2 regions of the Micromonospora sp. NPDC005324 genome follow, and region 2 is predicted to be linked to the other one. Evidence: riboswitches for the same ligand, from Rfam matches in the RefSeq annotation. Region 2 holds a riboswitch; the other holds the start of a gene.
The links. A riboswitch is a leader RNA that binds a small molecule or an ion and turns the genes downstream of it on or off. The one in region 2 is predicted to bind thiamine pyrophosphate.
Positions count from the first base shown of each region.

Region 1: it holds a riboswitch for thiamine pyrophosphate, as region 2 does, so the genes downstream of both, ABZS40_RS34360 (ECF transporter S component) here and thiE (thiamine phosphate synthase) in region 2, are expected to answer to the same signal.

Region 1 covers NZ_JBEXGE010000061.1:2,214-16,864, forward strand. Annotated here, with positions in the region: gene ABZS40_RS34275 (glycine--tRNA ligase) at 1-928, opposite strand, end outside; gene ABZS40_RS34280 (hypothetical protein) at 1,043-1,522, opposite strand; gene ABZS40_RS34285 (antibiotic biosynthesis monooxygenase) at 1,547-1,888, opposite strand; gene ABZS40_RS34290 (hypothetical protein) at 1,918-2,175, shown strand; gene ABZS40_RS34295 (metal ABC transporter substrate-binding protein) at 2,230-3,177, shown strand; gene ABZS40_RS34300 (metal ABC transporter ATP-binding protein) at 3,174-3,935, shown strand; gene ABZS40_RS34305 (metal ABC transporter permease) at 3,939-4,805, shown strand; gene ABZS40_RS34310 (metalloregulator ArsR/SmtB family transcription factor) at 4,849-5,148, shown strand; gene ABZS40_RS34315 (Fur family transcriptional regulator) at 5,145-5,543, shown strand; gene ABZS40_RS34320 (GNAT family N-acetyltransferase) at 5,557-6,006, shown strand; gene ABZS40_RS34325 (hypothetical protein) at 6,134-6,742, shown strand; gene ABZS40_RS34330 (hypothetical protein) at 6,988-7,155, shown strand; gene ABZS40_RS34335 (acyl-CoA dehydrogenase family protein) at 7,165-9,162, opposite strand; gene ABZS40_RS34340 (DUF6328 family protein) at 9,249-9,752, opposite strand; gene ABZS40_RS34345 (SIS domain-containing protein) at 9,892-10,641, opposite strand; gene ABZS40_RS34350 (AAC(3) family N-acetyltransferase) at 10,638-11,438, opposite strand; gene ABZS40_RS34355 (alpha/beta fold hydrolase) at 11,445-12,275, opposite strand; TPP riboswitch at 12,383-12,487, shown strand; gene ABZS40_RS34360 (ECF transporter S component) at 12,562-13,155, shown strand; gene ABZS40_RS34365 (ABC transporter ATP-binding protein) at 13,273-14,651, shown strand, end outside.
Region 2 covers NZ_JBEXGE010000015.1:110,835-125,485, forward strand. Annotated here, with positions in the region: gene ABZS40_RS17685 (ABC transporter permease) at 1-26, opposite strand, end outside; gene ABZS40_RS17690 (ABC transporter substrate-binding protein) at 130-1,161, opposite strand; gene ABZS40_RS17695 (ABC transporter ATP-binding protein) at 1,432-2,217, shown strand; gene ABZS40_RS17700 (LLM class F420-dependent oxidoreductase) at 2,220-3,170, shown strand; gene ABZS40_RS17705 (cupin) at 3,167-3,475, shown strand; gene ABZS40_RS17710 (hypothetical protein) at 3,552-6,746, shown strand; gene thiC (phosphomethylpyrimidine synthase ThiC) at 6,908-8,500, opposite strand; gene thiD (bifunctional hydroxymethylpyrimidine kinase/phosphomethylpyrimidine kinase) at 8,518-9,303, opposite strand; gene ABZS40_RS17725 (thiamine phosphate synthase) at 9,300-10,043, opposite strand; gene ABZS40_RS17730 (thiazole synthase) at 10,040-10,819, opposite strand; gene thiS (sulfur carrier protein ThiS) at 10,816-11,016, opposite strand; gene thiO (glycine oxidase ThiO) at 11,007-12,170, opposite strand; gene thiE (thiamine phosphate synthase) at 12,167-12,793, opposite strand; TPP riboswitch at 12,788-12,897, opposite strand; gene ABZS40_RS17750 (ThuA domain-containing protein) at 13,208-14,651, shown strand, end outside.

The sequences.
Region 1 (14,651 bases), on a different contig from region 2:
TGCCCTGGTCGAAGTACGACAGGTCGACGCCGGAGTGCTTGCTGTGCGTGGAGAGGTCGAAGTCGGTGCGGTTGGCGACACCCTCCAGCTCGGCGAACTCGGTGCCACCGAACTGGAAGCGGTACTCGATGTCCACCGTCCGCTTCGAGTAGTGCGACAGCTTCTCCTTGGGGTGCTCGAACAGGCGCAGATTGTCCGCCGAGAGGCCGAGGTCGAGGTACCAGTTCCAGCGCTCCTGGAGCCAGTACTCGTGCCACTGCTCGTCGGTGCCCGGCTCGACGAAGAACTCCATCTCCATCTGCTCGAACTCGCGGGTCCGGAAGATGAAGTTGCCCGGGGTGATCTCGTTGCGGAACGACTTGCCGGTCTGCGCGATGCCGAACGGGGGCTTCTTGCGGGCGACCGTCTCGACGTTCTTGTAGTTGACGAAGATGCCCTGCGCGGTCTCCGGGCGCAGGTAGTGCATCCCCTCGTCGCTCTCCACCGGGCCCAGGTAGGTCTTCATCAGGCCGTTGAACATCTTCGGCTCGGTGAAGGTGCCCTTGTTGCCGCAGTTGGGGCAGTTCAGCTCGGCCAGTGAGGTGAGCGGCTTGCCATGCTTCTCGGCGTACGCCTCTTCCAGATGGTCCGCCCGGAACCGCTTGTGACAGAACTGGCACTCGGTGAGCGGGTCGACGAACTCGGCGATGTGGCCGGACGCCTCCCACACCTTGCGGGACAGGATCACCGCGGAGTCCAGGCCGACGACGTCGTCGCGCTGCTGGACCATGGTCTTCCACCACTGCCGGCGGACGTTCTCCTTCAGCTCCACGCCGAGCGGGCCGTAGTCCCACGCCGATCGGGTGCCTCCGTAGATCTCACTGGAGGGGAAGACGAAGCCTCGGCGCTTGGCGAGGCTGACGACGGCGTCGATACGGTCGGCTGGCATGTTTCCTCCTACGCCGGCTGGCGGTCGGCGGGGGCGAGATGTGGATGGAACGGTCGGTTCGGGACAACGGTACGACCACCGTCCCCCCGAGCCCAGCAGAATACCGGGGACGGGTCAGCTGACCTCGCAGACCTCCACCCCGCCGGTCTGCCCGTCCTGGCCGAGGCTGACCTGTTGCCGCTCCCGGTCGCCGCCGTCGAGGGTCACGTCGACCGGCACGGTCAGGTAGGTGGTGTCCACCTCACCCACCCGGAACCCGGTCACCTGTGGTTCGGCGGCAGCGCGCCGCTCGAACTCCGGCCGGGACTCACGCCGCTGCGCGTCGTCGCAGAGCTGGTCGTACGCCCGCCCGTAGTTCCGCTCGACCAGCGCCTGGTAGTAGTCGCCGGTCACTGTGCGGGCCTGTTCCCGGATGGCCTGGACTCCGCTGACGGCCAGGCCGACGACGGCGGTGCCACCCCCGCCGCAGCAGAGCACCACGGCGAGCGCGCCGACGCCGAGGCCGATCCAGAGCCGAGTCCGGCGGCCCTCGGTGGGCGGCGCGGCGAACGGCGGAGCCACCCCGGGACCGGGTGGCGGGGCGGGTGCGGTCATAGGAGCAGCGTAGTGTCCGCCGGCTCAGCGGTAAGGACCCGTAGCCCGATCACTGTCGGCGACGACCACGGCCGCGCCGGGGGCGGCGGTGGCCAGCGCCTCGTAGGCGGAGGGCTCGTCGACGGACTCGGCGAGCAGCGGCACGGCGCTGACCTTGACCTCGAAGGCGCCGAGCGCCCTCCGGTACGTGCCGACCGACTCCCATTCGGTGACCAGTGACCAGTGCCGGGGGTCGTCCAGCGCCCGGACCAGTTGGCCGCGCAGGTAGCCGGGCCGGGCGGCCAGCGCGGTGAGGGCGGCGTGCGCCCGTTCGGTGAAGCCGTCGGCGGCATCGACGTCGACCACGAACCGGTTGGTCACCAGCACCCGGGGTTCCTCCTCGTAGAGTCTGTGGGATGCAGCGTACGCAGCGCCCTCTGCTCGCCCGGTTGGCCGGGGCGAACCCGACGTCGGTGTTCCTGCTCACCCTGGTGGTGGTGCTGGTGGCGTTCTTCACGCCCGGGGTGATCGGCGGGCTGCTCACGCTCGCGCTCGCCGGGGTCCTGATCGCCCTGTTGGCGACGACCTGGGCGGTTCAGGCACCGCGGACCCGGCTGATCCGACTGGTGATGCTCACCCTGCTGGTGACGGTGGGCCTCGCGAAGCTCCTCTGACATGCAATCATGCGTTTTTGACAATCATTATCGTTGCCACGGACAGTTGGCCACATGACCAACCGCGCCACGTACCGTGTCCTCGCCGCCGCGACCGCCCTCCTCGCCCTGGGTGCCGGGGCCGGCTGCTCCACCGGTGGTGCCGCCGGCGCCGATCCCCAGCGAGTCGACGTGGTGGCAGCGTTCTACCCCCTCCAGTTCCTGGCCGAGCGGATCGGCGGCGACGCGGTCCGGGTGACCAACCTGGCCAAGCCGGGCGCCGAGCCGCACGACCTGGAACTCAACCCGAGCCAGGTCGGTGAGGTCAGCGACGCGGAGCTGATCGTCTACCTCAAGGGGTTCCAGCCGGCGGTGGACGACGCCGTGGCCCAGAACGGCGGCGACCGGGCGTTCGACGTGACCAGCGTGCAGCCACTGTTGGGCGCGTCCGCCGGCGGGCACAACCACGAGGGCGAGGAGGGGCACGCCGAGGAGGGCAACGGCGGCAAGGACCCGCACGTCTGGCTCGACCCGACCCGACTGGCCGGCATCGGCGACCAGCTCGCCCAGCGGCTCGGCAAGGCCGACCCGGACCACGCCGCCGACTACACCTCCCGGGCGGCAGCCCTGCGCGCCGACCTGACGACCCTGGACGGCGAGTTCACGCAGGGTCTGGCGACCTGCCAGCGGCGGGAGATCGTGACCAGCCACGCGGCGTTCGGCTACCTCGCCGACCGCTACCAGCTCGACCAGGTCGGCATCACCGGCCTGAGCCCGGACGTCGAGCCCTCGCCGCAGCGCCTCGCGCACGTGATCGAGGAGGCCAAGGAGCACCAGGCCACCACGATCTTCTTCGAGACCCTGGTCAGCCCGAAGGTGGCCGAGACCATCGCCGGTCAGGTCGGCGCGAAGACCGCCGTCCTCGACCCGATCGAAGGGCTCGCCGCCGGCAGCAACGGGGACTACCTTTCGGTGATGCGCACCAACCTGCGGACCCTGCAGACGGCCTTGAGCTGCTCGTGACCTCACCTGTCATCACCGTCGAGCACGGGGTGGTCGGCTACGACGGCCGCCCCGTGCTCCGGGACATCTCGCTCACCGTGACCGCCGGCGAGGTGGTCGCGATCCTCGGCGCCAACGGCTCGGGCAAGTCGACCCTGATCCGCGCCGTGCTCGGGCTGGTGCCGATCAGCGCCGGCTCGGTCACCCTCTTCGACCGGCCGTTGCGCCGGTTCCGGCAGTGGGCACGCATCGGGTACGTCCCGCAGCGCCTGGGCGCGGGCGGCGGCGTACCGGCCACCGTCCGCGAGGTGGTGGCCTCCGGCCGGCTGGCCCGTCGGGGGGTGCTGCGTCCGCCGGGTCGGGCCGACCGGTCCGCCGTCGACGCCGCGCTGCGCTCGGTCGGGCTCGCCGACCGGGCCGGTGACCCGGTGTCCACGCTCTCCGGCGGCCAGCAGCAGCGCACCCTGATCGCCCGCGCCCTGGCCGGCCAGCCGGAGCTGCTTGTTCTCGACGAGCCCACCGCAGGGGTGGACGCGGCCAGCCAGGAGGCGTTCGCCGGCGCGCTGCGCGACTTCGTCGCCGAGGGCGGAACGGTGCTGCTCGTCGCCCACGAACTGGGCCCGCTGCGACCGGTGATCAGCCGGGCTGTCGTCGTCCACGAGGGTCGCATCGCCCACGACGGCGCGGTGCCGGACCCGGCCGGCCATCACGCGGAGCCCGACCACGACCACGTGCACCCGCACTGCTACGACGAGCCCGCCGGGCTGTGGAGCAACTGACAGATGGAACTCTTCCAGTACCCCTACATGCAGCGCGCCCTGATCGCCGCGCTGGTGATCGGCCTGGCCGCGCCGGCGCTCGGCATCTACCTGGTGCAGCGCCGGCTGACGCTGATCGGCGACGGCATCGGGCACGTGGCGCTGACCGGCGTCGGCGCCGGCCTGCTGCTCAACCGCTCACCGGTGCTGGTCGCGGTGATCGCCGCCACCATCGGCGCGATCGCCATCGAGATCGTCCGGGCTCGTGGGCGTACCTCCGGTGATCTGGCTTTGGCCCTGCTCTTCTACGGTGGCATCGCGGGCGGCGTACTCCTGGTTGGCCTCTCCGACGCGACCAGCGCCAACCTCAACGAGTACCTGTTCGGGTCGCTGCTCACCACCTCACCCGCCGACCTGATCACCGTCGCGGTGCTCGGCACGGCGATCCTGGTCACGATGATCGCGCTGCGTCCGGCGCTCTTCGCGGTCAGCCACGACGAGGAGTACGCCCGGGTCTCCGGCCTGCCGGTGCGCACGCTGAACCTGCTGATCGCTGTCGCCACAGCGGTCACCGTGACCATCGCCATGCGGGCCGTCGGGGTGCTGCTGATCAGCGCGTTGATGGTGGTGCCGGTCGCCACCGCCCAGCAGGTCACCCGGGGCTTCCGCAGCACGATGGCCGCCGCGATGGCGCTCGGGCTCTTCGCCGCCGGCTCGGGTGTCTGGGTGGCGGCCACGGCGGACACCGCGCCGGGCGCTTCGGTGGTGCTGGTGGCGATCGCGTCGTTCCTGGTGGTGGCCGTGGCCAGGGCCGCCTGGCGGGTCGTGCGCCGCCGGACGACGCCGACCGCCTCGCCCACCCCGGAACCGCACGAGGTCGTGCTGAGCTGAGCCTGGTCAGCGCGGCGCCGGTGGTATTGGTTACCGTTGCAGGATGACCAGCGCCACGGGCTACGACGGGTTCGACGGGGCCAGCGAATTGCTTCGCGCCCTGTCCGCGCCCATTCGGCTGGCCATCGTCAGTGAGCTGGCCGGCGGCGAGCGGTGCGTGCACGAGTTGGTGGAGAAGCTCGGCGCGGCGCAACCACTGGTCTCCCAGCACCTGCGGGTGTTGCGCGGGGCGGGCGTGGTGCGCGGCTCCCGCCGAGGCCGGGAGATCGCCTACAGCCTGGTCGACGAGCACGTCGCGCACATCGTGGCGGACGCGGTCAGCCACGCCGGGGAGGGATCATGAGCGAGAGCAGCGCCGCGGTGCGCAACACCCGGCAGCGCTCGGCGGTGAGCGCGCTGCTGGGCGAGATGGAGGGCTTCCACAGCGCTCAGGACCTGCACGCGATGCTGCGGCAGCGTGGCGAGCGGGTGGGCCTGACCACCGTCTACCGCACCCTCCAGGGGCTCGCCGACGCCGGTGAGATCGACGTGATGCGTCCGCCGGGCGGCGAGCACCTCTACCGCCGGTGCAGCGAGGGGCACCACCACCACCTGGTCTGCCGGGTGTGCGGGCGTACGGTCGAGGTGGCCGGCCCGGCCGTGGAGAGCTGGGCCGATCGGGTCGCCGCACAGCACGGCTACGCCGACGTCAGCCACACCCTGGAAATCTTCGGCACCTGCCCGACCTGCCCGCGCTGACCAGGGCGTAGCCGTGTCAAACCTTGAGTTCCGGCCGGTGCAGCCGGTCGGCAGCGGCACAGCGCTGCTCGACTGGCAGCGCATCCACAATCTGATCATCCCGACCGATCCGCTGTCGGTCGACGAGATCGCCGTCCGCGCGCGGAGAAACATTCTCGAGGTCGCGTACGCCGACCAAGTGCCGGTGGGCTGCTCGACGGTGCGACCCCCGGAGTCGGACAGCGCACCCGGGACGGTGATCGCCCGGGTTCTGCCCGAACACCGCCGGCACGGGTACGGCGAGCAGATCTACAAGCGCGGGCTGGCTGCGGTACGTGAACTCGGCGCGCAGGTCGTCCAGACCGTCATCCTGGCGTCCAACGACGACGGCCTGCGGTTCGCCCGCCGGCACGGCTTCGTCGAGATCGAGCGGTACGTCCTGCCCGGCGACACTGTCGCGTTCGTGGACCTCCAGCTCGCCTGATCACGGACGCCGCGAGCGGTGCGGGGGCGGACCCGACCAAACTCCTGGCGGATACCGGCCCCGGCCGGCGCGTGGCACGCTGGCCGGCGGGTGCCGCCCTCAGCCTGTTCGTGGCACGCTGACCGGCGTGAAAATCTATGCCGATCGGTTTCCGACCGCCGCCCGTCAGTTGCTCACCGACCTGCTCGTCGTCGCCTGGGTGTACGCGGCGGTCCGCGGCGCGCTGTGGCTGCACGACCTCGTGCAAAAGCTCGCCGTACCGGGGCAGAAGTTGGAAGGCGCGGGCAGCGGGCTCGCCGACAACCTCGCCGAGGCCGGCAGCAAGGTTCGCCGGGTGCCGCTTGTCGGCGACGAACTCACCGCGCCGTTCCGGCAGGCCGCCGACGCCGCCCGAGGGCTCGCCGACGCCGGCCGCGACCAGCAGCACCTCGTCGACCAGCTCGCCCTGGCCCTCGCCGTCGCGGTGCTGATCTTCCCGCTCGGCATCGTGCTGTTCGGTTGGCTGCCGCTGCGGGTCCGCTGGATGCGCCGGGCCGGATCAGCGGCGAAGCTGGCCGCCGGGCCGGCCGGCCGCGACCTCCTCGCCCTGCGCGCGCTGGCCACCCAGCCACTGGGCCAGCTGACCCGGATCGGCCCCGACGTCGCCGAGGCGTGGCGGCGCGGCGACGACGCGACAGTCGACGCCCTGGCGGCCCTGGAACTGCGCCAGCTCGGCCTGCGCGGCCGGGGCCGCTGAGGTCCGGTGCGTAGGGACTCCGACGTGACTCGCCGTGTGGCTCCCGCGCGCCGCCGTGTGGCCCGCGTCTCGGCGCGTGCCGCCTCGATCAGGTGTTGAAAAGTAGGTCTCCAGGCGGTCTGTGACCTACTTTTCAACACCTGATCATGGACAACTGTGGCGACGACGCGAGGGCAGACGCCCTGGCCGCCGAACGCGCGCTGCGCCAGCTCGGCCTGCGCGGCCGGGGCCGCTAAAGTCGTCGGGTGTTCTACTTCCTCGTCGTCATCGCCGTCCTGCTGCTCGGCTACGCCGCTGTCCTGGTCTCCTTCGTACGCCGGGGCAAGAAGATCCCACCCGCGGCGTACCTGGCGCTGGCCGGGCTCAACGGTCTGATCCTGGCGGGGGTGCTGGCCTGGGCGGTCTCGCGCTGACCGCGCTGGTCAGGGCTTCGGCGGGATGCGGCGGCGGACGTCCTCGGCGGTGGACGGGCCGGGCGACCAGCGGGCCACCCAGGGCAGCTCGTCGGACGGGGTGAGCACGCCCTCCTCCAGACCCGCGTAGCGGCCGGCGAGAATGCGCTTCGCGGCGGCGGTGTCGACCGAGTCGGTGTTGTCCCAGAGTGCGGCGAACAGGGCGTCCACCCGCACCCGCGCCTGCCGGCAGAACAGGTCGGCCAGCTCGACGTTCTCCGGGCGGCTGTCCCGTTCGGCGGTGGCCCGGACGCAGACCGCTGACATCGCGAACAACTCGGCGCCGATGTCGACCACCCGGCCGAGGAACGCCTGCTTGCGCTCCATCTTTCCCTGCCAGCGGGACATCGCGTAGAACGTCGACCGGGCCAGCTTGCGCGACGAACGCTCCACCTGGCGCAGGTGCGCGGCGAGCGGGCCGAACTCGGCGTACGCCGAAGGGCTCTGCCCCCGACCCACGGCGAGGGTGGGCAGCCACTTCGCGTAGAAGGCGCCCGCCCGCGCGCCAGCTCGGGCCTTGCGGCCCAGCCCCGCGTCCGGGTCGATGATGTCGCCGGCCACCGACAGGTGGGCGTCGACCGCCTCCCGCGCGATCAGCAGGTGCATGATCTCGGTGGAGCCCTCGAAGATCCGGTTGATCCGCAGGTCGCGCAGCATCTGCTCGACTGCGGCCGGGCGTTCGCCGCGGGCGGCCAGTGAGTCGGCCGTCTCGTAGCCGCGCCCGCCCCGGATCTGGACCAGCTCGTCGGCGATCTTCCAGGCCATCTCGCTGGCGTACAGCTTGACCAGTGCCGCCTCGATCCGGATGTCGTTGCGGTCGTCGTCGGCGAGCAGGCAGCAGAGGTCGAGCATGGTCTCCATGCCGTACGTGGTGGCGGCGATGAAGGAGAGCTTCTGCGCGACCGCCTCGTGCTCGCCGAGCGGCCGTCCCCACTGGACGCGGTCGGCGGCCCACCCCCGGGCCACGTTCAACGCCCACTTGCCGGCGCCCACACACATGGCCGGCAGCGAGAGCCGGCCGGTGTTCAGAGTGGTCAGGGCGATCTTCAGCCCCTTACCCTCGCCGCCGATGACGTTCTCGGCGGGGACGATCACGTCGTGGAACCGGGTGAGGCTGTTCTCCAGGCCGCGCAGGCCGATGAACTCGTTGCGCCGCTCGACAGTGATGCCGGGGCTGTCGCCGTCCACCACGAACGCGGTGATGCCGCCCCGACGACCCTCCGTGGCCGGCACCCGGGCCATCACCACCAGCAGGGTGGCCACTATGCCGTTGGTGGCCCAGAGCTTCACCCCGTTGAGTCGGTAACCCGTGCCGTCCGCGGTCGGCTCGGCGATGGTGGCCAGCCGGGCCGGGTCGGAGCCGACGTCGGGCTCGGTGAGCAGGAACGCGGACACCTCACCGGCGGCGAGCCGGGGCAGGAAGCGCTGTTTCTGCTCGGCGGTGCCGAACATCTTCAGTGGCTGCGGCACCCCGATCGACTGGTGCGCCGAGAGCAGCGCGCCGATGGCCGGGCTGACCGAGCCGGCCAGCATGAGCGCCCGACAGTAGTGCAGGTTGCTCAGCCCGAGCCCGCCGTACTTCCGGTCGATCTTCATGCCGAACGCGCCGAGGTCGGCCAGGCCGTGGAACACCGAGTCGGGTATCGACGCGTCCCGCTCGATGGCCTCACCATCCACCTCGGAGGCCAGGAAGGCGCGGAACCGACCAAGGAACTCCTCCGCGCGAGCCACGTCGTCCGGATCGGATCGGGGCCACGGGTCGATCAGGTCGAGCCGGAACCGGCCGAGGAACAGCTCCTTGCCGAAGCTGGGCCGGTCCCAGGTGGACTCGCGGGCGGCCTCGGCGACCTGCCGGGCCTCCTTCTCGGTGACCTGCCCGGCTTCCGCGGGCAGCGGCGCGGCGGCACCGGCAGTGGTTTCGGAGTCGGGGCCGTCCGGTGCCGGTCGGCCATCCTGCGTCGTGGTCACGGCTGCCCCCTCGATGCTCGGTGCGGCTACCGCCACGCTACCCCTGGTTGTTACCCAGGGGTAGCGCTGCGTGAAGGTCGGCGCGATCAGCGGCCGGTGCTCGTGTCCGGGTCGTCGTCCTCGTCGTCGATGTCGTCCTCACCCCAACTGCGTCGGGCGAACGGCAGGGCCACCCAGAACGTGAGGAACCAGATTCCGGCCAGGGCGCTGAGCACGAAGGCGATCGGCCGGTCCAGCACGAAGTCGGTGATCAGCAGCACCGCGCTGACCATCGCGATCAGCATGAAGGCGAGGCCGCCGGTGGCCATCCGGTGCGCGAAGCGGACCAGCTCCGGTTTGCGCCCCTGCCGGAACAGCGCCCGGTGGAACGCCACCGGCGAGATGATCAGTGCGGTGGCGGCGGCCGCCGCGAGCAACGCCACGATGTAGACGTCGCGCTGGAACTCCGTGGTCTCGGTGAACCCGTTACTGAACGGCAGGGTGAGCAGGAAGGCGAAGAGGATCTGCACGCCGGTCTGGGCGACCCGCAACTCCTGCAGCAGGTCGGCGAAGTTGCGCTGCCAGCGCTGCTTCTCGGTCTCCTTGGACACGCGCTACCTCCGGTGAGACGGTACTGCCGGCGGTCCCGGCCGCCGGCAGCAACGCCAATGCCCCACCCGGCCGAGCGCGAAACAGGTTCACGACATCCGCCGTTCATCTCGGCGACGCAAGTCGGCCATCGGAACCGGGTCAGGACCCGCGTCGGATCCGGCCCGCGTATCGCGCCTCCAGCTCGTTGTTGTGCGCGTCGCCGTCCGGGATGTTCGCCGACAGGTAGACCGGGGGCCGCTCCCCCGCCGCCAGCAACCGCGCCACCACCTCCACTGTCACCTGCTGCGCCAGCAGCGCCGCGGTGATCGAGGAGACCGCGCCGACCGCGCCGCCACCGGGCAGGGGCAGTGTCGCGTCGCCGTACGGCGCGCCGTTGTCGAGCACCACGTCGGCGAGGTCGCTCAGCTTGTGCCCGGACGGGTGCCGGGAGGTCATCCGCCCGGAGTGCCGCGTCGAGGTGATCGCCACCAGTCCGTGACCGTGCTCCTTCACCAGCGTGGCGAACTCCACCATCGCGCCGTTGACCCCGGAGTTCGAGGCGAGCACGAAGACGTCGGTGGGGCGCACGGGGGCCAGTTCGTAGAGGCGGTGCGCGACGGCCGGGTCCCGTTCCAGCAGCGGGCCCAGCCGGTCGGCCGGTTCGCCGCCGAGCAGCACCAGGTCGCGTAGCGCGATCCGGTTGGTCGGCACCAGACCGCCCGCCCGTCCGGCGATCTCCATGGCGAGGGCCTCCGAGTGCCCGGTGCCGAACGCGTGCACCACGCCGTCGGCTCGGACGGCCTCCGCGATCAGGTCGGCGGCGCGCCCCACCGCCTCCCGCTGACTGGCCGCCACCTGGCCGATCGTCTCGGTCACCACGGCCAGGTAGTCCTCGGCACTCACCGTCATACGTCCTCCGTCGTTCGATTACGGGCCAGCCAACGAACCGCGAAGTCGACAGCCGCCCGCTGGCGCATCAACCTGCCGGTCCCGGTGCCGAGCGGTGCGGTGCGTACCGCCCCGGTGGCCTCCAGATCCCCGCCCAACGCGGCGAAGTCGTCCGCGTCGAGTCGTACGTCCTGCCACCACACCCATTCCCGACCACCGTCGGCGGTACGCACGGCAGCACCGATCCGCTCCCGGGGCGAGCCGGGGCAGCGGTACTCGGCCAGATGCAGCGAGGTGCTCACCGAGTGGTCCACGCCGAGCAGCAACACGTCGGCGTCGAGGTCGTAGAGGCGGGCCAGCGGGGAGCCCTCGCCGAGCATGTCCGCCAGGGCGTGCCCGGCCACCACCTGCTCGGCGGCCGGGCCGAGCGCGGCGAACGACACGTGCGGATGGGAGCTGCGCAGCGCACCGGGCCAGCCGCGGACCGTCTCGGCGAACGCACCCATGAACCGGCTCGGGGTGACCGCCGGGTCGAAGCCCGGCATCTCCGAGCGGATCAGCGGCCACCAGTCCGCCGGCACCGGGGGGTTGCGCCACTGCGCGGGGTCGCTGTTGTCGGGCGTGTGGGTGGGCACGACGATCGTACCGTCCGGGCCGAGCGCGTCGCGCAGGGCGAGCACCACCGCGTGCGGGCCGCCGCTGACGAAGCCCAGCGGACGCAACGAGGCGTGCACCAGCAGCGTCGCGCCGGGGCGTACGCCCAGCACGCGCAGCTGCGCGGCGATCGAGCGACGGCTGCCCGGCCCGCTGGCGTCCACCGCCGCTCAGGCCGTTCCGCCGGCTCGGGCCAGGATCGCCTCGGCGAGCGGGGCCGGCGCCGCGTCCGGGATCCAGTGACTCACCCCGGGCAGCCGCACGAACCGGTAGTCCCCGGTGACGTTGCGCGCGCACGCCTCGGCGGCGGTCCGGCCGATGGCGACGTCCCGGTCACTCCAGACGTACGTGGTGGGCACCGCGACCGGGCCGACGCCGGCCAGGTCGGCGCGGGACATCGCCCGGTACCAGTTCAGCGCGGCGGTGAGCGCCCCCGGCTCACGCATCGGGTCGGCGTACCGGTTCACCCGGGACGTGTCGCCCACCCCGCCGAGCAGCTTGCGCAGCGCGGTGGCGTGCCACGCCAGCAGCACCTTCTCCGCCTTGTCGGGCTTGCGGAACAGCGCGATGTACGACGACCGGGCCTTCTGTTGGGCGTCGGTGCTCAGGGCGTGCGCCATGGCCGCCGGATGCGGTACGGACACCGCGGTCAGCGTGTGGACCCGCTCGGGGTGCCGGGCGGCGACCCCCCAGGCCACTATCGCGCCCCAGTCGTGGCCGACCAGGTGCACGGCGTCCAGCGCGAGCGCGTCGAGCACCGCCACCACGTCGGTGACGAGTTCGGGGATCCGGTAGTCGGCCACCGCAGTGGGCCGGGCGCCGGGTGAGTAACCGCGCTGGTCCAGCGCGTACGTGCGCAGCCCACCCGCGTGCAGAGCCGGCACCACGTCGTCCCACTCACCACTGTGCTGGGGGAAACCGTGCAGCAGCAGGACGGGTACGCCGTCCGTCGGACCGCCAACGGTCACCTCGAACGTAAAGCCTCGCGCGTCAACCCGCATGATCGGAAGCGTACCCAGACGGCGGTGCGCCGGTCGCTCCCGCAGGTCAGACGGATGCCCTGCTGGGCCCGCGGCAGTGGTCGGTGTTAGCGTCAGCGAGACAACTTCATATCCGACAGGGGAGCGCACAGCGCTGAGAGTGCGGGCACGCCCGCAGACCCTCGAACCTGATCTGGGTAATGCCAGCGCAGGGAGTTCGGTCGACCTCCAGCCGCGCCGCAGTCCGGTGCCACCGGACGCGGCGTGCGTCTTCTCCTGGTTCGCACTCACGAACTGGGAGCAACACATGACATCCACCACCGACACACACCGTTGGCGCACCATCGACATCGTGGTCGCCTCGGTGATCGCGGTCGCCTTCGGCGTCATCTTCTGGGCCTGGGGCCTGGTCTGGAGCGCCACCGAGGGCGCGTTCGCCTTCTTCCCGCCGGCGCAGACGCTGCTCTACGGCGTCTGGCTGATGCCGGCGGTGATCGGTGGGCTGGTCATCCGCAAGCCCGGCGCCGCGCTCTACTGCGAAACGGTGGCCGCGGTCCTGTCCGCGTTGCTGGGCAGCCAGTGGGCCGGCACGGTGATCCCGCAGGGCATCGTGCAGGGCATCGGCGCCGAACTGGCCTTCGCCGCCTTCCGGTACCGGTCGTTCCGGCTGCCGACAGCTGTGTTCGCGGGCGCGCTGACCGGCCTCAGCGCAGCGCTGTTCGACTTCTTCGTCTGGAACGTCGACTACGCGCTGACCGACTACCGCATCCCGTACGCGCTGCTCACCATCGTCAGCGCCACCGTGATCGCCGGCTTCGGCGGCTGGCTGCTGACGAAGGCCCTGGCCAACACCGGCGTCCTGGACCGCTTCCCAGCAGGCCGAAACCGAGCCCTGATCTAACCCCCCTGATCGATGACGTTGATCAAGAGGTTTGCGTCAACGGAAGTCGGTTTCCTGACGCGAACCTCTTGATCAACCGAGGATTGGCGGGGGCGCGGCCCGGAGGAGGTGGGTTTGGTGGGCGGGGTACTGCTGCGGGGGTTCGGGTGGCGACACGCTGGGCGGCGCGCGTGGGCCGTTCGGGGTGTTGACCTGCGGGTTGAGGCTGGGGAGCGGGTTCTGCTGCTCGGGCCCTCGGGGGCCGGTAAGAGCACGGTGCTCAGCGCGCTGGCCGGGCTGCTTCCCGAGGACTCCGGCGAGCAGGAGGGCACCGTCGAGATCGACGGGCTCGACCCGCGCAAGGGGCGGGAACGGGTCGGCATCGTCTTCCAGGACCCGGAGACCCAACTGGTGATGGCGCGCTGCGGCGACGACGTCGCGTTCGGGCTGGAGAACCGTGGAGTGCCGGCCGACGAGATCTGGCCCCGGGTGGACGAGGCGCTGCACCGGGTCGGCTTCCCGTACTCCCGGGACCGTCACACCGCGGCGCTCTCCGGCGGCGAGCAGCAACGCCTCGCCCTCGCCGGCGCGCTGGCCCTGCGCCCCGCCCTGCTGCTGCTCGACGAGCCGACAGCAAACCTCGACCCGGCCGGGGCCGAGCTGGTCCGGCACGCGGTGGCCGGCGCTCTGGACGCCGACACCACGCTGATCCTGGTCGAACACCGGGTCGCCGAGGCACTGCCGCTGGTCGACCGGGTGGTCGTCCTGGAACCGGGCGGCGGCGTCCGCGCGGACGGCACACCCGAGGCGGTCTTCGCAGCCCACGGTGCCGCCCTGGCCGCCGAGGGGGTCTGGGTGCCCGGTCACCCCATCGCGCCCCGGGTGGCCACCGCCGGCCCCGGGGAGCTGTTGCTCACCGCCGACCGGCTCGGCCTGCCGCCCCGGCTGGGCTCCACCGATCTGGCGGTACGCGCCGGTGAAGCACTCGCCGTACGCGGACCGAACGGTGCCGGCAAGTCCACCCTGGCGTTGCTGCTCGGCGGCCTGCTTCGGCCGGGCAGCGGGCGGGTCACCGCGTCAGCGGAGTTGGCCGGCGCCGACCACCGCACTCCCCCGCACCGGTGGCGGGCGCCCGCGCTGGCCCGACGGATCGGGTCGGTCTTCCAGGATCCGGAGCACCAGTTCGTCACCAGCACGGTCTTCGACGAGCTGGCGCTCGGCCCACGCCGCACCGGCCAACCCGAGGCGGCCGTCAAGGAGACCGTGGCCGGGCTGCTGGACCGGCTGCGGCTGGACCGGCTCGCCGCCGCCAACCCGTACACCCTCTCGGGTGGCGAGGCGCGGCGGCTGAGCGTGGCGACAGCCCTGGCCACCGCGCCACGCCTGCTGATCTGCGACGAACCCACCTTCGGCCAGGACCGGCGGACCTGGCGGGAGCTAATCGACCTCTTCGCCGACCTGCGCGACGCCGGGCACGGCGTGGTCACTGTCACCCACGACGCGGACTTCGTCGCCGC
Region 2 (14,651 bases):
GGGTCCGCTGACCGGACGTCGGTCATCTCTGTCCTCCTCGAAATCCCACGGCCCGCCGGGGGCCGACGAGCGACGGGGGTACGCCCCACCGGGATCGGCGGGACGTACCCCCTCATGACGACCGGACGATCAGGCCTTCGGCGCGAGGCTGAAGTCGATGATCTGCTCGGGGGTGATGTTCTGCTTCAGCGCGCCGGCGCCCTGCAGGATGGCGATGCTCTTGGCGACCCGACCGCTGTCCAGGGTGCCGATCGCGGTGCCGGTGTTGCCGGAACGGACGTACGCGGCCATCAGCTCCAGCTCGGCGGCGGCGGCGACCGGGTTGGCGGTCTCGACGTTCTTCTTCAGGATCTCGCCGGCCTCCTTGGGGTTGGCCAGGCTGTACTCCAGGCCCTTGAGCAGCGCCGCGGTGAACCGCTTCACCATCTCGGGCTTCTCCTTGGCGGTCTTCGAGGAGGTGATCAGCACGTTGCCGTAGAGGTCCTGCATCACGTTGCTGTACGGCAGCATGACTGCCTTCTTCTTGGCCACCGCCTCGATGGTCGGCTGACCGACGACGAACTGGCCGATGCCGTCCACCTGGCCGGTGGCCAGCGTGCTGATCAGGTTCTGCGCCTCACCGTTGACCCAGGTCACCTTGGTCGCGTCCACACCGGCGAGCCGGGCGTACGTCGGGAAGAGGTTGCGGACCACGGACCCGGGAGTGTCGGCGAGCTTCTTGCCCTCCAGGTCCTTCGGCGAGCTGATGTTCTTGCCCTCGACGGTGGCGATGCCCGCCATGGTGCGCTGCTGGATCGCGGCCACCGCGGTGAAGTCCTTGGCCTGGCCGTTGCCGAGCTGGAGCAGACCGCCGGTGAGGTCGATCGGGCCGAAGTCGGCCTGGCCGCCGACGACGGTCTGGATCACGCCACCGGTGCCCTGACCAGCCTTGATCTCGACGTCGAAGCCGGCTTCCTTGAAGAAGCCCTTGTCCTTCGCCACCCAGGCGTAGGAGTCACGGCCGAAGTTACCGAACGAGGTGAGGTAGGTCACCTTATCCGGCGTCTTGCCGTCGCCGCCCTTGGCATCGCCGGCCGAATCCGACCCGCTGCTGCAGGCGGAGACAAGGGCGAGGGCGGTGGCCAGCGCGGCCGTAGCGACCGTACGGGTCAGCCTTCTCATCAGTGCACCATGTCCTTTCCGACCGGGGCCGACAGGCCACCGGAGGGGGTTGTCGTGACGGGCCGGCGGGAGGGGTGGAAGCCGGGCGCCGCCGTCGTGAGGGGACTCTTCGCGGGCACAGCGTACGAGAAACCCACAGTTGTGACGCCAGGCGTATCGGGTTGCGGAACGGAAACAACCTGACGACCACCCCAGCCGGTGCCATACCTCGACAGGGCGGCTAGCCTTTGTCGGATTCCTGACCGTCGACTCAGCGGAGGTACGCCGGAGATGATCCGACTGTCCGGGGTGTCCCGTACCTTCGAAGGCCGATCCGGCCGGGTGGAGGCGCTGCGCGGCATCGACCTCGACGTCGCCGAGGGCGAGTTCGTCGCCGTGCTCGGCCGGTCCGGCTGCGGCAAGTCCACACTGCTGCGGCTGATCGCCGGGCTGCTCCCGCTGAGCGCCGGCGAGATCACCGTCGCCGGTACGCCGATCGCCCGCCCCCGCCAGGACATCGCCATGCTGTTCCAGAAGCCGGCGCTGCTGCCCTGGCGCACAGTGCTGGACAACGTCCTGCTGCCGGTGGAGATCTTCGGCTGGGGCCGCGCCAAGCACCGGGAGCGGGCCCGGCAACTGCTCGACGTGGCCGGGTTGGCCGGCTTCGAGAAGCGGCTGCCGCACGAGCTCTCCGGCGGCATGCAGCAGCGGGTGTCGCTGTGCCGGTCGTTGATCGGTGAGCCCCGGGTGATGCTGATGGACGAGCCGTTCTCCGCGCTGGACGCGCTCACCCGCGAGGAACTCTCCGGCGAACTCCAGCGGGTGCACATGGAGAACAAGCCGACAATCGTCTTCGTCACCCACTCGATCGACGAGGCGGTGCTGCTCGCCGACCGGGTGGTCGTGCTGAGCCCCCGCCCCGGCCGGATCCGCAAGGTCGTCGACGTCAACATCCCCCGGCCCCGCACCCTGGGCCGCAACGCCCACCTGGCCGACGTCGCCCAGGTCAGTGCCGACCTGCACGAACTGCTGATGGAACGCGAGCAGCCGGCCACCGCCGGCGCGGAAGGACACTGACCATGCGGGTGTCGGTCTTCACCGAGCCGAACCGTGGCGCCAGCTACGACACCCAGCTCCGGTTCGCCCGGCTGGTCGAGACCTGCGGATACGAGGGCTTCCTCCGCGCCGACCACTACCAGTCGATGGGCGCCGACCCGGGCCTGCCCGGCCCCACGGACGCCTGGCTGACCCTCGCCGCGCTGGCCCGGGAAACCGAGCGGATCCGACTCGGCACGCTGGTGACGTCGGCCACGTTCCGTCTGCCCGGCCCCCTCGCCGTGATGGTCGCGCAGGTCGACCAGATGAGCGGTGGCCGGGTCGACCTCGGCATCGGCGCCGGCTGGTACGAGCGCGAGCACACCTCGTACGGCATCCCGTTCCCGGCGGTCGGCGAGCGCTTCGACCGGTTGGCCGAGCAGCTGGAGGTGATCACCGGGTTGTGGGGAACCCCGTCCGGCGAGACCTACAGCTTCACCGGCGACCACTACCGGCTGGTGGACGCGCCCGCCCTGCCCAAGCCGGTGCAGGTGCCCGGCCCGCCGATCATCGTCGGCGGGCGCGGTCCCAAGCGCACCCCCGAACTGGCCGCCCGGTACGCCACCGAGTTCAACATGCCGTTCAAGTCCGTGGCGGCCACCGCCGAGGCGTACGACCGGGTGCGCGAGGCGTGCGAGCGCACCGGACGGACGGAGTCCGGGCGCGACCCGTTGGTGCTCTCCGCCGGAATCGTCGTCGCCATCGGCCGGACCGACGCGGAGGCCCAGCGTCGGGCCGCACCCCTGCACGAGAAGAGCGCGCTGCCACCGGAGGACCCGGTGGTCGGCTCCCCCGCGCAGCTCGCGCAGCGGATCGGTGAGTTCGCCGCGATCGGCACCACCCGGGTCCACCTACGCCTTGTCGACTTCGATGATCTCGACCACCTTGAGCTGATCGCCGCCGAGGTGCTGCCCCAACTGGACGGAGCACGATGACCGACGTGATCGACGGAACCGAACTCGGACCGGTGGGTCAGGAGATCGTGTACGAGAACGACCGGGTCCGGGTCTGGCACATCCGCCTCGAACCGGGCGAGCGGCAGCCGCTGCACCGGCACGACCACCCCTATCTGGTGGTGGCGATCGAGGGCGCCAAGAACGTCGTACAGACCATCGACGGCACCCGGATCGACGCCGACGAGCCCACCGGCGGAGTGGTCTACCGGGACCCGGGCGCGGTGCACATGCTGACCAATGTCGGGGATACGACTTACCTGGCCCGGCTGGTCGAGCTCAAGTAGACCCGCCGATGGCCACCGGCGTGCCGCGCGGCGCGCCGGTGGCAATCGGGTGTACCGGGTGCGTAACGTGCCGGACATGGCCTTTCGGACCTGGGGCAGACTGCTGCTCACGGCGCTCGGGGTGAGCGTGCTGGCCGGAGCCGGCCAGCTCGGCGTCGCGTACGGTTTCGGCATCGTCCGCCTGACCGGCGCATTCACCGGTACGACCGTCAACCAGTGGCCGGCCCAGCTCGTCTGGGTGGGCTGGTTCGCCGCGAACGCAGCCGTCGCCGGCGCCGTCCTGACCGGACGCCTCGCTCGCCGCGACACTCCGCCGGCCAGCACCGGCCGACAGTTGGCGGTCGGTGGTGCGGCGGCGCTCGGCGCCACAGTCATCGCCCCGCTCTGCATGCAGCCCGCCCGTGCCGCGGAGTTGATCTCCGTCGACCCGGTCTGGGCTGTGGGCATCTGCGCCATGGTCGGTGCGGTGATCGGGGCGGGGGCCGCGATCGCCGTCCTGTTCCGGCCCGAGCTGGGCTGGAACATGGCGGCCGTGGCCGGCGCGGTCTGGCTGCTGGCGCTGATCTCCGTCCTACCGTCGCTCGGCACTGTCGGCCCACTGCCGACCGTCCGGCTCGGCGTACTGGAGCCGAGCTGGCTCGACGACGCCGCCGCACAGCGGCTGGCGCTGCTCCTGCTGCCCATCGTGGCGCTGCTGGCCGGCGCGGCGACCGCGGGGCTGGCTCGCTGGCGGGGCCAGGCGCCACTGGTCAGCGGGGCCACCGGGGTGGCCGGTCCGGTGCTGGTGGCGTTCGCCTACCTGACCGCCGGTCCGGGCGACGCTGTGGACCGCTACCAGGCCGCCCCCTACTACGGCTCGTTGATCGCGATCCTCGCCGGAGCACTCGGCGCGGCCGCCGCCGCGCTGCTGCGCTGGCCGACGGGCACCCGTGCGGCCGATCCGCAGGCCATCGAGCCCACCGCCATCCTGCGCCCGCTGCCCGCCGGCCCGGCGCTGCCCAGCGCGGCGAACGACCGGGACAGCGCCGAGCGCACCGACACGGAGACGACAAACGCCGAGCTGGCCACCGCGCAGCCCGGCGGCGTCGTCGCGGGTCCGTGGGCGGCGGGCGACCCCGATTCCGTACGCACCGTCCCGGCCCACTGGGACTGGCCGGAGACCACAGCGAGCGGACAGCACGGTCCGGCTCCCGCCACTGCTTCTTCCGCGGCCCCGACTCCCGCCGCCCCGACCCGGCCGGCGGCCTGGCTGACCGCGCCGACCGGTGAGTTCAGCGCCGCAGGGCAGACGCTCCCGCGTCACGATGATGTCCCGGCCACGACCGAACCCTCGGCCAGCACCGACGTCAGCAAGGTCACCGACGCCTCCGCGACCGGCACCACGGCCGGACGCGTCGACGCCGCGACCCCGACGGGCGGCCGAGCGGCCGACACGCTGACCGGCAGCACGGCGACGGGCACGAGCGGCAGCACGGCGACCAGCGGCGGGCCGACCGATGGGCGCACCACCCGCAGGTCCGCCGCCACCCCGAGCAGCACGGGTGCACAGGATTCCGGCACGACCAGCGCGGCCGCGACCAGCGCTCCGACCAGCTCGGACGCGCCCAGCCCCGCGACCGGCAGCACCGCCCGGACCAGCGCAGCCGCGACCAGCGCGGGCAGCGCGGGCACGAGCAGCGCGGGCACGAGCAGCGCGGGCACGAGCAGCGCGGGCACGAGCAGCGCGGGCACGGGCAGCACGGGCATGGGCAGCACGCAGGCGACCAGCGCAGGCACGGCCGGCCAGGACACGCCCGAGGCACCGCCGACGATCAAGCCGCGACGTAGCCGTAAGCCGAAGGCCAACCCGGACGCCACCGCCTCCGACGTGGCTGACGACACATCCTCTGCCGGCTCGGCAACCACCAGCGAGACGACCACCAACGCGACGACCACCAACGCAACGACCACCGACGCAACGACCACCGACGCAACGACCACCGACGCGACGCCCGCCCCCGAGACGACCACCGGCCGCGCCACGAAGGGCACCCGGCCGGGCAGGTCCGCCGACAGCACCGGCTCCGACGCGGCCACCATGACTCCGTCGTCCAGCCGGGGAAGCCTGGGTGAGCGGTCGAGCTCGACCTCCGACGTCCCCTCGGCTGCTGCCGCCGGCACGGCAGCGGCAGCCCGGACCACCGCTGCCGGCGCGAAGCGGGCACCGGCCACCCCCGTCACCGGCTCGAAGCGACCGCCAGCCGCCTCGACGACCGCCGCAACGGGCGCGACGCAGGTACCGGCCGACCCGGAGTCCCCGACCACGGCAACCGACGCCACACAGACCCCGACCACCGTGACGCCAGCACCGACCACCGCAAACGGCGCGACGCCAGCAACGGCGGCGCCGACCACCGCGGCCGGCCAGGTTGGTGCGGAAGCCACAGCGCGCGTCCCGAAGGCCGGCACGGGCAGCACGGCAGCACCGGCCGACGCGACAAGCGGTTCTGCAATCGCCGGGGCTCGTGGCACCGACAGCGCGCGGCCCGCCGCCGAGGACGTTCCCACCGCCGGGCTGTTCGGGGCCACCGCCGCCAGTGACCCGGACGCGGACCGGTGGACGCCCGCGCCGTCGGCCTGGCCGGTCACCCCGACGTGGACGGTGCCACCGCAGGCCTCCGAGCCGGAGGCAACCACATCTGAGTCGTCGAGCAATCCCGACGAGCCGACCGGGCCGACGCCCAGGCCCCGCCATCGGGCACCGTTGCCGGACCTGAGCCGGGCCGGCACCTGGAACGCATTCGACACCTCTCGGCGCCGCGGCACGGGATCGCCGGACAGCTCGACGGCACGGACAGCGCCGACCGACGCCAGCGAGACCGCCATTCCGGCCGAACACCCGGCTCCGACGGAGTTCCCGGGGACGCTGGGCGCGCCCTCCGACTCCGCCACCATCAGCGCCGCCACCGCCGACAGCGCCACCGCCGCCGGTGCCGGTGCCGGCACCGGCGATCTGACGCCCGCTGACGCCGCGTCGGCAACGCCGACGCCCCCGAAGGTGGCGGAGCAGCCCTCCCGGCGAGGGCGACTCGGCGGGCTGTTCCGCCGCAACCGGTCCCGCGCCGACGAGGAGAGCCCGAAGACGTCGGACGCCGCCGAGCCGCTGGCGACCCAGGACGAGGAGTTCGTCGACTGGGTCGCCGGTCTGAGCAAGCCGGTGTCGGACAACGAGCCCGAGCAGGAGAACGGCCGCCGGTCGTTGCGCTCCACCGGTCGACACCACCGCGACTGACCCGCCGCGCAGCGAGCAGACGCACCGACCGATCGCCGCTTGATCGACTCGGGTTCATTGAAACCGGGCTGTCCCGAGCTGCCAGACACCCCGACATCAATGAAGCCGAGTCGAACGCCCCGCGACGCCGGACGGCGCCCCGGGATGACTCACGGGGTGGGTCAGGCGAGCGGTAGGTAGACCCGGCTCCCGCCGGAGACGAACTCCTCCGACTTGTCCTTCATGCCGCGCGCCGCGTACTCCTTGAGCTCTTGGGTGATCTTCATGGAGCAGAACTTCGGGCCACACATCGAGCAGAAGTGCGCGGTCTTCGCCGGCTCCGCGGGCAGGGTCGCGTCGTGGTACGACCGAGCGGTCTCCGGGTCCAGCGACAGGTTGAACTGATCTTCCCAGCGGAACTCGAACCGCGCCTTCGACAGGGCGTCGTCCCAGGCCTGCGCGCCGGGGTGCCCCTTGGCCAGGTCCGCCGCGTGTGCCGCGATCTTGTACGCGATCACGCCCGCCTTCACGTCGTCGCGGTCCGGCAGGCCGAGGTGCTCCTTCGGCGTGACGTAGCAGAGCATCGCGGTGCCGAACATGCCGATCATCGCGGCGCCGATCGCCGAGGTGATGTGGTCGTACGCGGGCGCGATGTCGGTGGTCAGCGGACCGAGCGTGTAGAAGGGCGCCTCGTGGCACCACTCCTGCTGAAGGTCCACGTTCTCCTTGATCTTGTGCATCGGCACGTGACCGGGGCCCTCGATCATCACCTGGACGTCGTACGCCCAGGCGACCTTCGTCAGCTCACCGAGGGTGCGCAGCTCGGCGAACTGCGCCTCGTCGTTGGCGTCGGCGATCGAACCGGGGCGCAGGCCGTCACCGAGGGAGAACGTCACGTCGTAGCGCGCGAGCAGCGCGCACAGCTCCTCGAAGTTGGTGTAGAGGAAGTTCTCCTCGTGATGCGCCAGGCACCACGCCGCCATGATCGAACCGCCCCGGGACACGATCCCGGTCACCCGGTCCACTGCCAGCGGCACGTACGGCAGGAGCACCCCGGCGTGCACGGTCATGTAGTCCACGCCCTGCTCGGCCTGCTCGATCACGGTCTCCCGGAACACCTCCCAGCTCAACTTCACCGGGTCGCCGCCGACCTTCTCCAACGCCTGGTAGATCGGCACCGTTCCAATCGGGACCGGCGAGTTCCGCACGATCGCCTCACGAGTCTCGTGGATCCGCTTACCAGTGGACAGGTCCATCACGGTGTCCGCGCCCCAGCGGGTGGCCCAGGTCAACTTCTCCACCTCCTCCGCGACCGACGAGCTGACCGCCGAGGTGCCGATGTTGGCGTTCACCTTGACCAGGAACGCCTTACCGATGATCGCCGGCTCGCACTCCGGGTGGTTGACGTTGAGCGGGAGCACCGCCCGACCGGCGGCGATCTCGGCCCGCACGAGTTCCGGGTCGACGTTCTCCCGGATCGCCACGAACTCCATCTCCGCCGTCACCACACCGGCCCGCGCGTACGCGAGCTGGGTGGGCCGGCGACCGTCCACCCCGGCGAGCGGCGTGCCCGCCCCCCGCACCGGCGCCACGTCACCCCGCTCGGCGATCCACGGCCCGCGCAGCGGCGGCAGCCCCACCTCCGGGTCCGAACCAGGGCCGGACGTGTCGTAGAGCCGCACCGGCGGCAGGTCCCCGGTCAGCCCCACCTCCGCGAACGGCACCCGGACATCCGGCCGCGAACCCTCGACGTACACCTTGCCTCGTGCGTGCATGACAGCCTCCCTGGTGATCAAGCGGACCAGCCGAAGTGGTTCAGCGGTCCGCGCCCCGCGCCCAGCTCCCAGCCCCGCGCGCCGGTCAGCGCACGGAGCACGTACTCCTTCGCGGCCCCCACGGCGGTCGGCACCGGATCGCCCAGACCGAGCCGCACCGCGATCGCCGCCGAGAACGAGCACCCGGTGCCGTGGGTGTGCCGTGTGGTCACCCGGGGTGCGCGCAACAGCGTGGTGACGCCGCCGCCGTGCAGCACGTCGACCGCCTCGCCCCCGTCCAGGTCACCGCCCGTGACCACCACGTACTCCGGGCCGCCGGCCACCAGGGCCTCGGCGGCGACGACCATCGCGGCCACGTCGTCCACCGGGCGTCCGGTGATCGCTGCGGCCTCCGCGCAGTTCGGGGTCGCCACAGTGGCGTACGGCAGCAGCCGCTCCACCGCGCCCACCACTCCCAGCCGGTGACCACTCGTGGCGACCAGCACCGGGTCGACGACGAGCTGAGGCAGCCGGCCGTCCCGGGCCGCCTCGGCCACCACGTCCGCGATCGCCGGGGTGCCGAGCATCCCCGTCTTCACCGCGCAGACGGTGAAATCGGTGAGCACGCTGTCCAACTGCTCGGTGACAGTGCGCGGGGGCAGCGGCAGCACCGCGTCGACACCCCTGGTGTTCTGCGCGGTGACCGCCGTGAGGACGCTGGTGCCGTACGCGCCAAGTGCGGCGAAGACCTTGAGGTCGGCCTGGATGCCCGCGCCGCCGCCGGAGTCCGAGCCGGCAATGGTGAGGATGGTGCGCGGGGTCATTTTCCCTCGCTTTTGGTTGCGGTTGGGGGCTGCGGCCGACCGTGCCCACTCCGGGCGGTCAGGCTTGATCCCTGCGTGGGCACGGTCGGCCGCAGCCCCCGTCGTGGGGACCTGGGTGCCTCCGCGCGGGTTTGGGTCAGCACAGGGGTGACCGCCTCTGCATAAGCGCTCGTCAGGGTGGCGGCTACCGCACACGGGTCTTCGGCTCGCATGAGTGCGCCCAGCACTGCCACCCCGACGGCTCCCGCCTGGACGCAGGCGGTTACCTGTTCCGGGGTTTCGACTCCGCCCAGGGCCAGCAGTGGCACGGGGGTGGCCTCGACCAGCTTTCGCAGGCCGTCCGGTCCCAGGGGTGGGCCGTAGCCCGGTTTTGTCTTTGTGAGCCAGACCGGGGAGATGGTGGCGTAGTGCTCGGTGGTCAGGCGGCTCAGCTCGGGTTGGTGGTGGCAGGAGCGGCCTACCAGGCCATGGGCTGGCGGTGGGTACGGGCCGGCGGCGGGCAGGTGCACGGCGTCGCCGCCGAGCGGGTCGGGGCCGGCCACGACGAGGGTCCCGCCGACGTCGGCGAGGATCGCGCGCAGGTCGGCGGCGAGGGCGACGCGTTCGGCACGCGGCAGGTCCTTCTCCCGCAGCACCACCCAGCGCACTCCCCCGGCCACGGCGCCCGCCACCACCCGGTCGAGCCGGCTCCGCGCAACGAGCCGGTCGGTCAACACGACAACCCCGGACGGCGGGATCACAGCTCGGGTCTTCCCTCGTCAGGAGTGGAGGCGAGCGCGTGGAAGCGGCGCTCGATCCGGCCGGCCCGGGCCGCCAGACGTCCGGCCTCGACCGCGTACCGCATCGCTGTGGCCATCACCACCGGGTCGGCCGCCCGGGTGACAGCGCTCGCCAGCAGCACCCCGTCACAGCCCAGCTCCATGGCCAGCGCCGCGTCGGACGCGGTGCCGATGCCGGCGTCGAGGATCACCGGCACGTCCACACCCTGCCGGATGAGTCGAATGTGGTGCGGGTTGCCGATGCCGAGCCCCGAACCGATCGGCGAGCCGGCCGGCATCACCGCGGCGCAGCCCACGTCGGCGAGGCGGCGGGCGAGCACCGGGTCGTCGCTGGTGTACGGCAGCACTGTGAAGCCGTCGGAGACCAACTCCTCGGCGGCGCGGAGCAGCTCCACCCCGTCGGGCAGGAGCGTCCGCTCGTCGCCGATCACCTCCAACTTGACCCAGTCGGTGTCGAACGCGTCCCGGGCCAACCGGGCCACCTTCACCGCCTCGGTCGCGGTGTGGCACCCGGCGGTGTTCGGCAGCAGGCGTACGCCGCACCGGTCCAGCAGCTCCAGCAACCCACCGGTGGAGCCCGGCGCCGTGCCCACCCGACGCAGCGCCAGAGTGACCAGCTCGGTGCCGGACGCCCGGATCGCCTGCTCCAGGACGTGCAGGTTCGCGGCGCCGCCGGTACCGAGGATCAGCCGTGAGGTGAAGGTCTCCCCACCCAGCTCGAACGGCACGCCGCTCACCCGCCCTGCGCCGCGGTGAGCACCTCGACCCGGTCACCGTCGCGCAGCGCCCGGGTCGGCCAGCCGGCACGGGGCACCACCTCGCCGTTGACAGCGACCGCCACCCCACGTGGCTGCGCCACGATGTCGCGGACCAGGTCCGCCACGGACGCGCCGGCGGCGACGTTGCGCCCGGCCCCGTTCACCGTCAACTCCACAGGTCCCCCTCCATCGTCGGTTCAGGTCCGCCCGACGCGGCCACCGCGACAGCGTCGAAGCGGTCAGCCCCGAAGGGCGCGAGCAGCGCGTCGGGTACGCCGCCGAGCACCAGGTCGGCGATCAGGTCGGCGGTGATCGGGGTGAGCACGATGCCGTGCCGGTGATGCCCGGTGGCGGCCAGGACGTCCGGTCGGTCGGGCAGCGGCCCGAGGATCGGCGCGTTGTCAGGGGTGCCCGGGCGCAGCCCGGCGACCGCCTCGACCAGGTCGTACTCGGCCAGTTCGGGCAGCAGGTCGACTCCGGCGCGCAGCAGCCGCTGCACGGCGCCGGCGGTGACGGTGGTGTCGGAGCGCTCCTCGACCGTCGCGCCGAGCACCACCTCACCGTCGGCGCGGGGCACCAGGTAGACGTGCTCGCCGTCGGCGTACCCCCGGATCACGTGCCGGAAGCCCGGCGCGACGCCGTCGGGCGCGCGGAGCCGGAGGATCTGGCCCTTCACCGGCCGCACGGGCAGGCCGGTGAGCGCGGCTGCCCCGCAGCCGGCGGCGACCACGGTGACCGGCGCGTCCACGTCGGACAGGGACCGGACCGGCTGCGGCGCGAGCACCGCGCCGGCCCGCTGCGCGGCCGTGCGCAGCGCGGGCACCAGCAGCCGCGGGTCGACCTGGTGGTCGGTGGGCGCGAGCGCGCCGCCGCGCACCCGTGGGGCGAGCGCCGGTTCGCGCTCGCGCAGCTCGCTGGGGCGCAGCGGCGTCACGGGCAGGCCCAACCCCTGCTGGTACGCCCACAGCCGACGCGCCTCGGCCAGGTCGTCGCCGGTGAGCCCGACCATCAGGGTGCCCTCGGTCCGGTAGCCGATCTCGACTCCGGTCGTCTCGGTCAACTCGGCGGCGAACGCCGGCCAGCGGGCCGCGGACGCCAGCAGCAACCCGGTCAGCTGCCGCTCACCGAAGTACGCCTCGGCGACCGGGGAGAGCATGCCGGCGGCCACCGCCGACGCGCCCGAGCCGGGCGCCGGATCGTGCACCACCACCCGCAGCCCGCGCGCGGCGCAACGCCAGGCGATCGCCAACCCGATCGGCCCCGCCCCCACCACTGCCACGTCCGGCCGGACCCGGTCGCTCGACGGCGGTGACGGGGACCGGCCGGTCAGCACGTCAGGGCCTCGATCAGCTCGGCGGTAGCCAGTGCCGGGTCGGCGGCGGCGGAGACGGCACCGACCACCGCCACCCCGTACGCCCCGGCGGCCCGCAGCGCCGGCACCCGGGCGGCGGTCACCCCCCCGATCGCGATGACCGGGACGTCGACGGCGTCGACGACGGCGCGTACCCCGGCGGGCCCGATGGGGTCCGGCAGGCCGGTCTTGGTGCTGGTGGTGTGACACGGCCCGACGCCGAGGTAGCTGGCGCCCGCGGCGACGGCCTCGTGCGCCGGGCCCGGCGCGCGGGCGGTGGCGCCCAGCACGCCGGTGGGGCCGAGCACCAGGCGGGCGGCGGCGACCGGCAGGTCGTCGGCGCCGACGTGGCCACCGGCGGCACCGGCCGCCAGCGCCACGTGCAACCGGTCGTTGACCAGGCAGGTCGCCCGGTACGAGGCGCAGAGCGCCAGCACCCGCCGGGTCAGGTCGTACGCCTCGCGATCGGTGGCGGAATCCTCGACCCTGACCTGCACCACCAGGTCGGCGTGGGCCACGGTGAGGGCGGCGCGAACCACGGCGAGTGGGTCGCGACCCGCTCGGGTGTCGGTGATGAGATGCAATCGCCCCAGGGACGGCACGGCAACGCTCCTCCCTGCGCCGGCATTACCCGGATCAGGTTCAACGGTCGGGGGCTGTCAGCCCCCCTCTCAGCCCGGTACACCGGGCTCCCGTGGGTTACTTGCGTGTCACCGTACGACAGATCCGCCGGCCTGCCAAGACGTGGGTCGGCGGTGGCCGGCGGGCCGGGCCGCACCAGAACGACCGAGATCCATGGGGCACTTCATACGGTCCTGTTCGGAATGTCGCCTCCCGTTGCCGAACCGTTACCCGTCTGCATCTTGCCCGACATCGAGCCAGCCGAATTAATTTGTTCAGCGATTCGACAAAATGTCGGCGGGGCACCCTGGCACGGTGTGACCACCGGCTCCATCAGGGAGGGCCTTCGGCGAGCCGACTCCCGCGAGCTCTGTCACTACGACACAGGAGGCGGCGTGTCCCGTTCTCGTCGTGCCCGCGTACCCATCACCGCAACCCTGATCTCCCTGGCCATGGCCTCGACCACCCTGTTCGGCGCGCCCGCCCAGGCGGCCGCCCAGGTCCCCCCACGGGATGCAAAAGCCGCAGCCCCGGTCAGCCAGGTGGCGCCGAAGGCGCCAAAGGCCGCGGCCGATCCCTTCTCCGTCCTCGTCTTCTCCAAGACCGCCGGCTTCCGGCACGACTCCATCCCCACCGGCGTCGCCGCCATCCAGCAGCTCGGCGTCGACAACGGATTCACTGTGGACAACTCCGAGGACGGGGCCGCGTTCAACGACGCCAACCTGGCGAAGTACAAGGCGGTGATCTGGCTCTCCACCACCGGTGACGTGCTCAACGCCGACCAGCAGGCGGCGTTCGAGCGCTACGTGAAGGCCGGCGGCGGTTACGTCGGCATCCACGCCGCGTCGGACACCGAGTACAGCTGGGCCTGGTACGGCGACCTGGTCGGCGCGTACTTCGCCAACCACCCGCAGAACCAGCAGGCCACTGTCAAGGTGGAGGACCACGCACACCCGTCCACGGCCGGGTTGCCGGACCGGTGGTCCCGGTTCGACGAGTGGTACAACTACCAGACCAACCCCCGGCCGGACGTGCACGTGCTGGCCAGCCTGGACGAGAAGAGCTACACCCCCGGTGCCGGCGCGATGGGTGCGGACCACCCGGTCGCCTGGTGTCAGGACTACGACGGTGGCCGGTCCTGGTACACGGGCCTGGGGCACACCCGGGAGTCGTACGCCGAGCCCGAGTTCCTCTCCCACCTGCTCGGCGGCATCCGCACCGCGGCCGGTGTCGAGAACGCCGACTGCGGCGCCTCGAAGACCTCGAACTTCGAGAAGGTCACGCTGGACAGCAACACCAGCAACCCGATGGAGTTGGACGTCGCCCCCGACGGGCGGGTCTTCTACATCGAGCGCGACGGTCGCGTGCAGATCGTGAAGCCGGACACCGGCAACACCGTCACCGCCGTCGACCTGGACGTCTTCACCGGTAACGAGGACGGCCTCATCGGCCTCCGGCTCGACCCTAACTTCGCCACCAACAAGTGGGTGTATCTGTACTACGCCCCGAACGACGGAGTCACCCGCAACCTGCTGTCCCGGTTCACGGTCTCCGGCGACACCATCGACCTGGCCAGCGAGAAGCAGGTGCTACGGGTCGACACGCAGCGCAACACCTGCTGCCACGCCGGTGGCAGCATGGCCTTCGACGGCGACGGCAACCTCTACCTGGCCACCGGCGACAACACCAACCCGTTCGAGTCGAACTCGTACTCGCCGATCGACGAGCGGGCGGGGCGCCAGGACTACGACGCGCAGCGCACCTCCGGCAACACCAACGACCTGCGCGGCAAGGTGATCCGGATCCACCCGGAGGACGACGGGACGTACACCGTTCCGG